Regions from separate parts of the Bradyrhizobium sp. LA6.8 genome, predicted to be linked through region 2. Evidence: predicted binding sites of a transcription regulator. Region 2 holds the regulator's gene; each other region holds the start of a gene.
The links. Region 2 encodes LexA, which represses DNA repair genes until DNA is damaged. Its sites were predicted from a motif close to TGTTCNNNNTGTGTTCNG; they were not measured.
Positions count from the first base shown of each region.

Region 1: the regulator LexA is predicted to act here: its motif matches at 1,321-1,338, upstream of ABIA90_RS23915 (DUF3072 domain-containing protein).
Region 3: the regulator LexA is predicted to act here: its motif matches at 1,599-1,616, upstream of uvrA (excinuclease ABC subunit UvrA).

Region 1 covers NZ_JBEPQQ010000005.1:28,042-31,309, forward strand. The annotation lists gene ABIA90_RS23900 (Do family serine endopeptidase) at 1-84, shown strand, start outside; gene ABIA90_RS23905 (hypothetical protein) at 356-718, shown strand; gene ABIA90_RS23910 (DUF6496 domain-containing protein) at 731-1,018, opposite strand; gene ABIA90_RS23915 (DUF3072 domain-containing protein) at 1,090-1,284, opposite strand; gene ABIA90_RS23920 (hypothetical protein) at 1,400-1,621, shown strand; gene ABIA90_RS23925 (hypothetical protein) at 1,640-1,825, shown strand; gene ABIA90_RS23930 (hypothetical protein) at 1,926-2,171, opposite strand; gene ABIA90_RS23935 (hypothetical protein) at 2,268-2,525, opposite strand; gene ABIA90_RS23940 (hypothetical protein) at 2,582-2,887, shown strand; gene ABIA90_RS23945 (HWE histidine kinase domain-containing protein) at 2,976-3,268, opposite strand, start outside.
Region 2 covers NZ_JBEPQQ010000003.1:569,808-573,075, reverse strand. The annotation lists gene ABIA90_RS16360 (GAF domain-containing protein) at 1-99, opposite strand, end outside; gene ABIA90_RS16355 (hypothetical protein) at 324-758, opposite strand; gene ABIA90_RS16350 (hypothetical protein) at 951-1,166, opposite strand; gene lexA (transcriptional repressor LexA) at 1,374-2,075, opposite strand; gene ABIA90_RS16340 (molybdopterin molybdotransferase MoeA) at 2,252-3,268, opposite strand, start outside.
Region 3 covers NZ_JBEPQQ010000003.1:411,786-415,053, reverse strand. The annotation lists gene uvrA (excinuclease ABC subunit UvrA) at 1-1,502, opposite strand, end outside; gene ABIA90_RS15610 (outer membrane protein) at 1,807-2,562, opposite strand; gene ABIA90_RS15605 (outer membrane protein) at 2,708-3,268, opposite strand, start outside.

The DNA.
Region 1 (3,268 bases), on a different contig from region 2:
GCCAAATCATCCGGCAAGAACAGCGTGCTGTTGCAGGTGAAGAGCCAGGAAGCGACGCGGTTCGTCGCGGTGCCGCTGGCCTAAGCCTCGGGCTTTCGGCGGCAAACTCAAAAGGCGGCCCGCGGGCCGCCTTTTTCGTGCGCGTCTGGAAGATTCCCACAGGTGCCGATAACATTCTCGTTAACGGCAGCGTTGATGACGGGTTCGTCCGAAAAAGCCGCGTTCGCTCGTCACAGTTGGGAATCACGTGTTGGGCTTTGGCGTCAATGAAGACGCCCAGGCGAATTGCAGGAGTGGAACTTCGAACGCCCGGCCTTCTTGTGGAACCGGTGGTTCGCATTTGATCGGTGCCGACATGGATCGATTGAAGCTCTCGCTGAGGTGTGCGCTGCTTGTGGCGCCGCTTGTCCTGACGACCGGAAGCGCCTTGGGGCGCGACGATGGCCGCTACGCCAACTCGCCGCTAAAACCCTGGTTCGACAGTTTGCGCAGCCATCTCGGGCCCTGCTGCTCGGATGCAGATGGCTTTGCTGTATCCGACCCCGATTGGGAATCGCACGATGGGCACTATCGCGTGCGGCTCGACGGGCAGTGGGTGGACGTGCCTGATGAGGCCGTCATCACCGAGCCAAACCGGGCTGGCCACACCATGGTGTGGCCGGTGAAGACTGCGTTCGGGATTTCGATCCGCTGCTTCATGCCGGGGAGCATGATCTGACGCGGGTGGGCGTTACCGCTTGCTGGATTTGCGCTTCGCGGTCTTCTTCGCTTTCTTGGCCGTCTTCTTGGCCGTCTTCTTCTTGGAGGTCTTTCGCTTCGACGCCTTCTTCGGGACCTTCTTGCCCTTCGCGCGCGCTTCCGACAGGCCGATTGCGATCGCCTGCTTGCGACTCTTCACGCGTCCGCCACGACCGCCGGGGCCGCTTTTCGCGGTGCCCTTCTTATAACGGCGCATCTCGCGCTCGACATCACTGCTGGCGCTGCGTGAGTAGCGGCGTTTCTTTGCCTTGCGTGCCATCAACTCTCTCCCTTGGCCCGGGAAAGAACCGCATCACTGACCCTACGTTCCAAATGCGCTGGCCGCGCTCCTCAGAAGGAGTTCGCCAACTCGATCTCGTCTTCCAGCGCTCGAATGCGGCGCGCAGCCTCAGTCGAGGACAAAGCCCGATCGTATTGAGTGGGCTGATAGGCCTCCTCGCTCAGACGCTTCAGCCTCAGCCCCTGCGCTCGCGTCATCTGCTCCGTGAGGAAAACCCTGGCGTCGTATTTACCCTGAACCTGCATCTGGCCTCTCCGTTCTCAAATCGTGACTTGACTATATGTTCTTATTTTGTTCTAACAAGTCATGGACAACAGAATTAATGAAATTCGACGCAAAATCAGTGCCTTGAGGCTCGAAATGGCCGACATCGAGGTGGCTGTGCGCGACCTCGTCGATCGCGACCGCGACTGCACAGAAAAGGCCCTGGCGCAGATGGATCTGCGCCGGAAAATCAACCTGCTGATCGGCGAATGGAAGGCGGCCGGTGGCGGCGATGTCCTGCCTGACGTCCGCGAGCGGGTACGCCTTCGTCCTGCAACGACATCCGGTAGTCCGCTGCGCGTGATCGCGCGCCGCTGAGAATTTTGGGAGCGTGCGGTGGAGGAAGACCCGGACACGTACCGGATTCTAAAACTGCGCGCCGAAATTCTCGAACTCGGCTCCGTCATCCGGCAATTGCAGCGCGAGGGTCTCGACGATGCCGCAGCCCAGCTCCTGATCGCACGCAAACGTGCACAGCTCGAGCATCTCGTGAAGGCGAATGCTGCGGGACGGCCGCTTTAGCGATCTGATGCTGGAAGGATTCCCAATCCAGCTCCAGGCTCCAGCTCCAAAGCGAAAGGCCCCGCGTCACCGCGAGGCCTTTGATTGTCGGCGCCGGAGCTCACTTGGTGTTGCTCATGCCGCCCTTGTTGTTCGTCATGGTGCCGCCTTGGTCGGAGCCGGGGCCAGAACCACCTTGACCGGAGGGATCAGCGCCCTTGGAGGACTTGGTGTTGGCGCCCGTGGTCTGCGACGAGGACATCGCGGATCCATGCTTGGCCTTATGCGACTTGGCCTGCACGGCGAACGGAGCGGCGGCGAGGCCAGTTGCCAACATCACGGTAAGAGCGAGCTTGGTGGTTTTCATGCGCGGGAACTCCCTGAGTTGAATTGACGCAGGCAGCCAACCGCCATTCGCTGCAGGAGTTCCGCACGAAAGCGCCCGGTGCGCGTCACGCGCGCTTCAAAATTCCTTGTCCTCGGCGAGGATGAACACGAGGCCCGTGAGCGTCGCGCCGATCGCGAACGTCGTCACCAGTGTGATGATGAAGACCATGGCGGCCGAATGTCCGCCGTGGCTCAGCAAATTTGCGACCGCCGGATTGAACAGGACGAGGGCGAGCCCGAAGACAAGGCCGAGGGCTGCGCCCATCATCGCATGCGTCATCAGCTTGATGACGCCGGTCGGAGAGATGAGGCTCGGCGACTTTTTCCCGCGCATGGAACCGCCTCGCGGTGTGGCATAAAACGCGCACGACGATTGCGGGTTCCATTGTCATGACGATTTTGTCATTCCCCGCTTCATCCGACGTTCATGGCGGTCTTGCGAGGATGAATGCCATCAACACGGGAACATTCGATATGGGTAAGGTCGTCTTTCTCTATCGCTCGCTGGCCTATCGCAACGCGGCTGCGGACATGCTGCGCAAGGCGCGCAAGCTGCCGCGCGGCGCCGAGCGGAGCGCAGCCCGCCGTTACGCGCGGGCGCTGCGCGAGCTTTCGCAAACGGAAGCCTGGCTGGAAGGACGTGTCGCTGACGAACCGCAGGCGATGCAGAGCATGAGGGTCGCCGCGGCGCGCTAGATCATGATCGGTTCTGAGTGAATCAGGGCCGAAGCTCCAGATTCCTATCTTTACGCGCGAACCGGAGCCCACTTCGCTCGCAAACGCGCTAGCCTGAGGCCCGCTGAAGGGGTTCGGACGGAGCCACGTCGAACTTGCTCGCGGCCGGCGGCGCTACGGTCTTCCGCGTCAGCGGCACCTCAAGGCGGCACAACAGGCCTTCGGCACGCCAGTTGAATTCCGCCTGTCCGCCGAGTTGCGATTCCACACTGGCAAGCAGGCTCCGCGTGCCGAAGCCCCGGGATTTCGGCGTCCTCACCAGCGGGCCGCCGGTTTCGTCCCAGGTCAGTGTGAGGTGGTCGTCCTCGACTTGCCAGCCGATCGCGAGCCGCCCCGACCGCG
Region 2 (3,268 bases):
CGCGGACAACCCTTCGCCGTAGAGGCCGCCGCCGAATTCCAGCCGCATGCGCGTGCGGTCAGGCACCCAGAGTTCAACGACGCGAATGAAGGTCTTCATCGAACGTGCCCGCCGTCTCAAGCCGCACCAAGCATCGGCCATTTGGCTGCGGAACGGACGTTCAAAATTCAGGCAGGACAGCGCAAACTTCGTGCGGTGGGAGACGCCACGGCTTGGTCCGCCCGATGGAGTTTCGCGGGACACAAACGACACCATCTCGCCGGCCTCGGCCGGCGATGGCGATTTTCAATCCTGGCCCGACCTGCCGGCCGGGAATGGCTGCATCAGCCGATCGGCAGGCGGGTGATGGTTGTCCGGCTGTCGGTGATGGTCTGCGGCTTGTGCTCGCGCTCGCCGAGCGGCTGGGTCACCGGTAGCTGCAGCACGGTCGCACGCTGGCCTTCGACCAGCTGCGTCACCAGCACGGATTTGCCGTCGGGGAATTCGATCGCATCATGATGGCGATCGGGAATGTGCGGATCGATCTTGCCGAATTTGCCGACGCGCGAATTGACGGTGCGCGTCCAGATCCAGCGATTGTCGTAGCGGACGTTGTCGGCGAAGGCGAGCTCCGTTCCCGGGAGCAGGCAGACCGCGACGGTCGGATCGGCCGCGGAGGCAAAGCCGCGCGTCGAGGTGCCGCGGAAGGTTGTCGTGACGATCGTCTCGCCGACTTCGGCGGGACGCGACGCGACGGCATGCAGGCTGTAGTCACACATCGGGTGCTCCTCATGCAGGGATAGCGACCCACGTCTCTTAATCGAGGCGCAGGCCTCTATCAGAGTGGAAATACCAAACGTTCTGCCGGGTTGTAGGCAAATCTACGGCTCGCCGCCGCAGGCCGCAATCACATTAACTTTCCCGAATCCACCAGGAACAAAGCCCGCCCCTTTGCATTCTGCAGGCGCGTGTCAGCGCCCCGCAGGCGCCGACCAGCCGGAATATTGCCAGCCCGGCCGCGACGGTTGGTCGACGGCGTCGAGGGCCTTGCGGACTTGCTCGCTCATGGCGGTATCCTTGCGGACATGGGGCCGCGATTGCGCGGCCAAGGCTTGCACGGCCAAGGCTTGCGACGCTGATGCTGCGATCAGCGCCACAGCAATTGTGCTCAGAACGATCCGGCGCATGACTTCTCCTCGAACCTGAAGGCCGCGAAGCAGGGCTGCTTCGTGCGGCGTGCCGAGGATTTACCGCTGGAGGAGGGGCCGGATAATCTGCGCGAAACCAGAAAGACTATCCAGCGGAAGCGGACAATCGTCCGCTCCAATCTCGGATCGGCGCCGCCGATCGAAAGCGCGCGGGGCGCCAAATAACCGATACCGGCACGTCCGGTATCAATACTTCCGGTACAGCCCGATCAGCTTGCCCTGGATCTTCACCCGGTTGGGCGGCAGAATGCGGACCTCATAGGCCGCATTGGCGGGCTCGAGCGCGATCGAGGCGCCGCGGCGGCGGAAGCGCTTGAGCGTCGCCTCCTCGTCGTCGATCAGCGCCACCACGATATCGCCGGTATCGGCGCTCTCGTTGCGCTGGATCAGCGCCATGTCGCCGTCGAGAATGCCGGCCTCGACCATGGAATCGCCGCGCACTTCGAGCGCGTAATGTTCGCCCGAGCCGAGCATGTCAGGCGGTACGCTGATGGTGTGGCTGCGGGTCTGCAAGGCCTCGATCGGCGTACCGGCCGCGATGCGGCCCATCACGGGGACCGCGACGGGGCGCTCGCCCTCGTCCGCCGGCGGGCTCGAAGTCGTGCGGACCTTGCCGAGATTGCCTTCGATGACGCTCGGCGTGAAGCCGCGGCGGCTGCCGGCAGCGGCCTGAAGCTCGGGCAGCTTGATCACCTCGATGGCGCGGGCCCGGTTGGGCAGGCGCCGGATGAAGCCGCGCTCCTCGAGCGCAGTGATCAGGCGATGGATGCCCGATTTCGAGCGCAGGTCGAGCGCGTCCTTCATCTCATCGAAGGAGGGCGGCACGCCGCTTTCCTTCAGCCGTTCGCTGATGAACCGCAGGAGCTCGTATTGTTTGCGCGTTAACATCTCGACCAAAATCCCCCGGTTGATGTCGTTCGATTCCGAGACGCTGAATTCAGCAGTAAGCCGCTACATTCTCGAAACAAATCATGAACGGACACTATATGTTCGATACATGTTCCGCAACTGCTTAATTTACCGTGAACGCGACAAAGTTCGCGGAACGCACGCGAACGAAGCGCTCAGACGGGCAGCCGCAAGACCTCGCAAGGCGTGCCGGCTTCGGCCTTCGGCGCGAATGGCGCGCGCACGAGAAGTGCCTGTGCCGCAGCGAGATTCGCAAGCAGCGAGGAATCCTGGTGATTGACCGGAAGGGCGACGAGCGTGCCGTCATCGCGGAGCTCGAGGCGTGCGCGCAGGTAATCCTCGCGCTGGTCGTTGGCGCCGACATCGCGGCCGAGCACCGCGCGTTCGCGGCGGTGATGAATCATCGAACGGCCCGAAAGCGCGCGAATCAACGGCACCATGAACAGGAAGCCGCAAACGTAGGATGACACGGGATTGCCGGGCAGGCCGATCACGCGCATCGCGCCGAGCCGCCCGTTCATCATCGGCTTGCCCGGCCGCATCGCGATCTTCCAGAACGCCATCGAGATACCTTCGTCCCTCAGCGCCTGCTGGACCAGATCGTGGTCCCCGACCGACGCGCCGCCGGTCGTGATCAGGATGTCGGCGCCGCTCTCCCGCGCGCGGCCGATGCCGGCCGTGGTGGCCTCCAGCGTATCGGCGGCAACGCCGAGGTCGATGGTATCGGCGCCCTCGCTGCGGGCGAGCGCGTGCAGGGCGTAGCCGTTGGAATAGACGATCTGGCCGTGGCCCGGCGTCGTACCCGGCATCACCAGCTCGTCGCCGGTCGCGAGGATCGCGACCTTCGGGCGTCGCCGGACTGGCAATTGCGGGTAATTCATGCCGGCGGCGAGCGCGAGGTCGCGCTCGGTGAGCCGGGCTCCCTTGCGCAGCAGCACGTCGCCTTCCGAGAAGTCGACGCCGGCGGGGCGGATGTGCCGCCCCGTTACGGCGGCTTCCTTGATGGTGATGCGCTTGCCGTCCGCGATCGTGTCCTCCTGGATCACGACCGCATCAGCGCCATCGGGAACGACACCGCCGGTGAAGATACGCACGGCCTCGCCGGCGCCGACCGATCCCGCAAACGGGCGGCCCGCCGCGACCTCGCCGATCAGGGTGAGCTGGGAGTCGAT
Region 3 (3,268 bases), 160 kb from region 2:
CGGATCTCCTTGAGGATGCGGCCGGCGATCTCGTTCTGCTGCGTGTTCAGCGCTTCGGGCACGGTCTCGAACCATTCGCCGGCCTTCCTGACCGACAGCTCCGAGATCTCGCCGATATGCTTGCCGCCGATCTTGACGCAGAGCGCCTCGGGCTTCAGCCGGAAACCCTTGCAGCCCTCGCAGGGGACGTCGTGGAAATACTTTGCGAGCTCCTCGCGCGCCCACTCGCTCTCGGTCTCGCGATAGCGGCGGTTGATGTTGGTGATGACGCCCTCGAACGGCTTCTTGGTGTCGTAGGAGCGGACGCCGTCCTCGTAGGAGAACTTGATCTCGTCCTCGCCCGAGCCAAGGAGGATCGCGTTCTGCGTCTTCTTCGGCAGATCCTTCCATTTGGTGGTCAGCGTGAACTTGTAGTGCTTGCCGAGCGCGGTCAGCGTCTGAATATAGTAAGGCGACGACGACTTGGCCCAGGGCGCGATCGCGCCCTTACCGATGGGGAGCTCCTTGTCGGGGATGACGAGGTCTTCGTCGACATGCTGCTCGACGCCGAGGCCGCCGCAGGCCGGGCAGGCGCCGTAGGGATTGTTGAACGAGAACAGGCGCGGCTCGATCTCCGGAATGGTGAAGCCGGAGACGGGGCAAGCGAATTTTTCCGAGAACAGGATGCGCTCCGGCCCGCTCTTGTCGTGAATTTTTGCGGTCTTCTTCTTTTCTTCGGCTGGTGCCGCTGCAGGCGCATCGGCGAACTCGACGACGGCGAGGCCCTCCGCGAGCTTCAGCGCGGTCTCAAAGCTCTCGGCGAGGCGCTGGCCGATGTCGGCGCGCACCACGATGCGGTCGACCACGACGTCGATGTCGTGCGGAAATTTCTTGTCGAGCGTCGGCGCCTCCGCAAGCTCATGGAAGGTGCCGTCGATCTTGACGCGCTGAAAGCCCTTCTTGAGCCATTCGGCGAGCTCCTTGCGGTACTCGCCCTTGCGGCCGCGCACGACCGGGGCGAGCAGATAGAGGCGGGTGCCTTCGGGCAGCGCCAGCACGCGGTCGACCATCTGCGAGACGGTCTGGCTCTCGATCGGCAGACCCGTGGCGGGCGAATAGGGCACGCCGACGCGCGCCCAGAGCAGGCGCATGTAGTCGTAAATCTCGGTGACGGTGCCGACGGTCGAGCGCGGGTTCTTCGACGTCGTCTTCTGCTCGATCGAGATCGCCGGCGACAGGCCGTCGATCTGGTCGACATCAGGCTTTTGCATCATCTCCAGGAACTGACGCGCATAGGCCGACAGCGATTCGACGTAGCGGCGCTGGCCCTCGGCGTAGATGGTGTCGAAGGCGAGCGAGGATTTGCCGGAGCCTGACAGCCCGGTGAACACCACCAGCTTGTCGCGGGGGATCTCGACGTCGACATTCTTGAGGTTGTGCTCGCGCGCGCCACGGATCGTAATTGCGCGCAGGCTGGATCCCGCGTTCTGCTGTTGGCGCTTCGCCTTGATCACTTCATCCATCCGAGTTGCCCTCAAGGAATCCCAAAGGTGCGCGATCGCGCCAACAAAAAAGGCGCGCGTCGCCCGGAACCGGGATCGGCGCCGATGGGTATGGCAGCGAACGTAGGAAGAACGGGAGCGGATTTCCAGTGGCGTGTGCGAATCGTCAACGGATTGTTGGCGCGCTGGCGGCATCTGGCAGGAGCAGGGCCCCCGGAACATGCGAAGGGCCGGCGCGAGGCCAGCCCTTCGTTCGCGTTTGAATGCGGATTTGGGGCAATCCGCACATGATCAGGACTTGGAGGTTCCTGTGGGAAGCTTTGTCTCAGTATTTGGCGACGACCGGGCCGCCCCAGCGGTAATTGATGCGGATCAGGCCCATGTCGATATCCTGGCCGATCCGGTCGGTGCGCGGGGCGAAGCCGCCGACGAGCGTTGCGAAGTCGGCGCTATGATGGCCGAGGAAGACATGGTTGTACTCGCCGCCGACCGTCCAGTTCTCGGCAAAGCCCCATTCCACGCCGATGCCGATGGTGTAGCCCCAGCGGGTCTGGTTGACGCTGTTGAACACCGCGGCCGGGACGCCGGGGACGAAGGTGTCGTACTTGTCGTGCGCCACCGCGGCGCCGGCCTTGCCATAGAAGAGCAGGTTGTTGACGGCGTAGCCCATCTGGCCAGTGAACAGGCCGAAGCTGTCGATCTTGGTCTGGTTGGTGAACAGCGGCAGCGCCACGCTGACATTGCTGCCCTTGAAGTCGGCCCAGTTGCCCTGGCCCTCGATGCCGAACACCCAGCGCGACTTCTGCCAGCGATAACCGAGCTGTCCGCCGACCGTGCCACCGCCCGCATTGTGACAGCCTTCGCCAACGGCCGGATCGACAGCGATGCCGAGCGCGCGGGTCACGCCCCAGCAGGCATGGGCCAAGCCGCCGCCGCCGTTGATGCCGGCATAGATGCCGCTCCAGTCATAGACGGGAACGGCGGCCGCCGGCGCCTTGTAGATCGGGAGATCGGCGGCGGTAGCCGGCGCGACCGCACCGAGTGCGAACAGGCTGACCGCAGCCAGCATCCACGTCTTCATGTCACGTCCCCAACTCGCCAAAGCCATTAGCGGACGCCTTGCGCGCGCCTCACGACTCCAAGACGGTTGGGTGCACCCTCGCGCGAAAACAAAAAGGCCGGCGCAAGGCCGGCCTTTCGTAACGCGATGGCGTCGGAGGCGAAGCTTAGTACTTCGCCACGACCGGGCCGCCGAAGGTGTAGTTCAGGCGAACGGTGCCCATGTCGACGTCCTGCTTGATACGGTCGATGCGGTCGTTGAAACCGATAAACGTAAAGCTGACATTGCGGCGGCCCATGAACAGATGGTCGTATTCGATCGCAACGGACCAGTTCGGCGCGAAACCGAATTCGAGGCCGGTGCCGACCGCGCCGCCCCAGCGCGTCTCGCTTGCGCTGTCGAGGACAACGCCGCCGATTAGACCGTTGTACTTGGCGTGCGTGACGGCCGCGCCGCCCTTCACGTACCAGAGCACGTTGTTCCAGGCATAGCCGACCTGGCCGGTGAACAAGCCAATCCCATCGATCTTGGTCTGGTTGACCAGCGGGGGCGGGGCAAGCACCAAGCTCGTATTCGAACCCTTCAGGTTGGCCCAGTCGCCCTGGGCTTCAAGGCCGAACACCCAGTTGGCCGACTGCCAGCGATAACCGATCTGGCCGCCGACGACGCCGCCGGTCGCATTGTGACAGCCTTCAGCCGTGTCCGGACCCGCAATGCCGAAGATGTT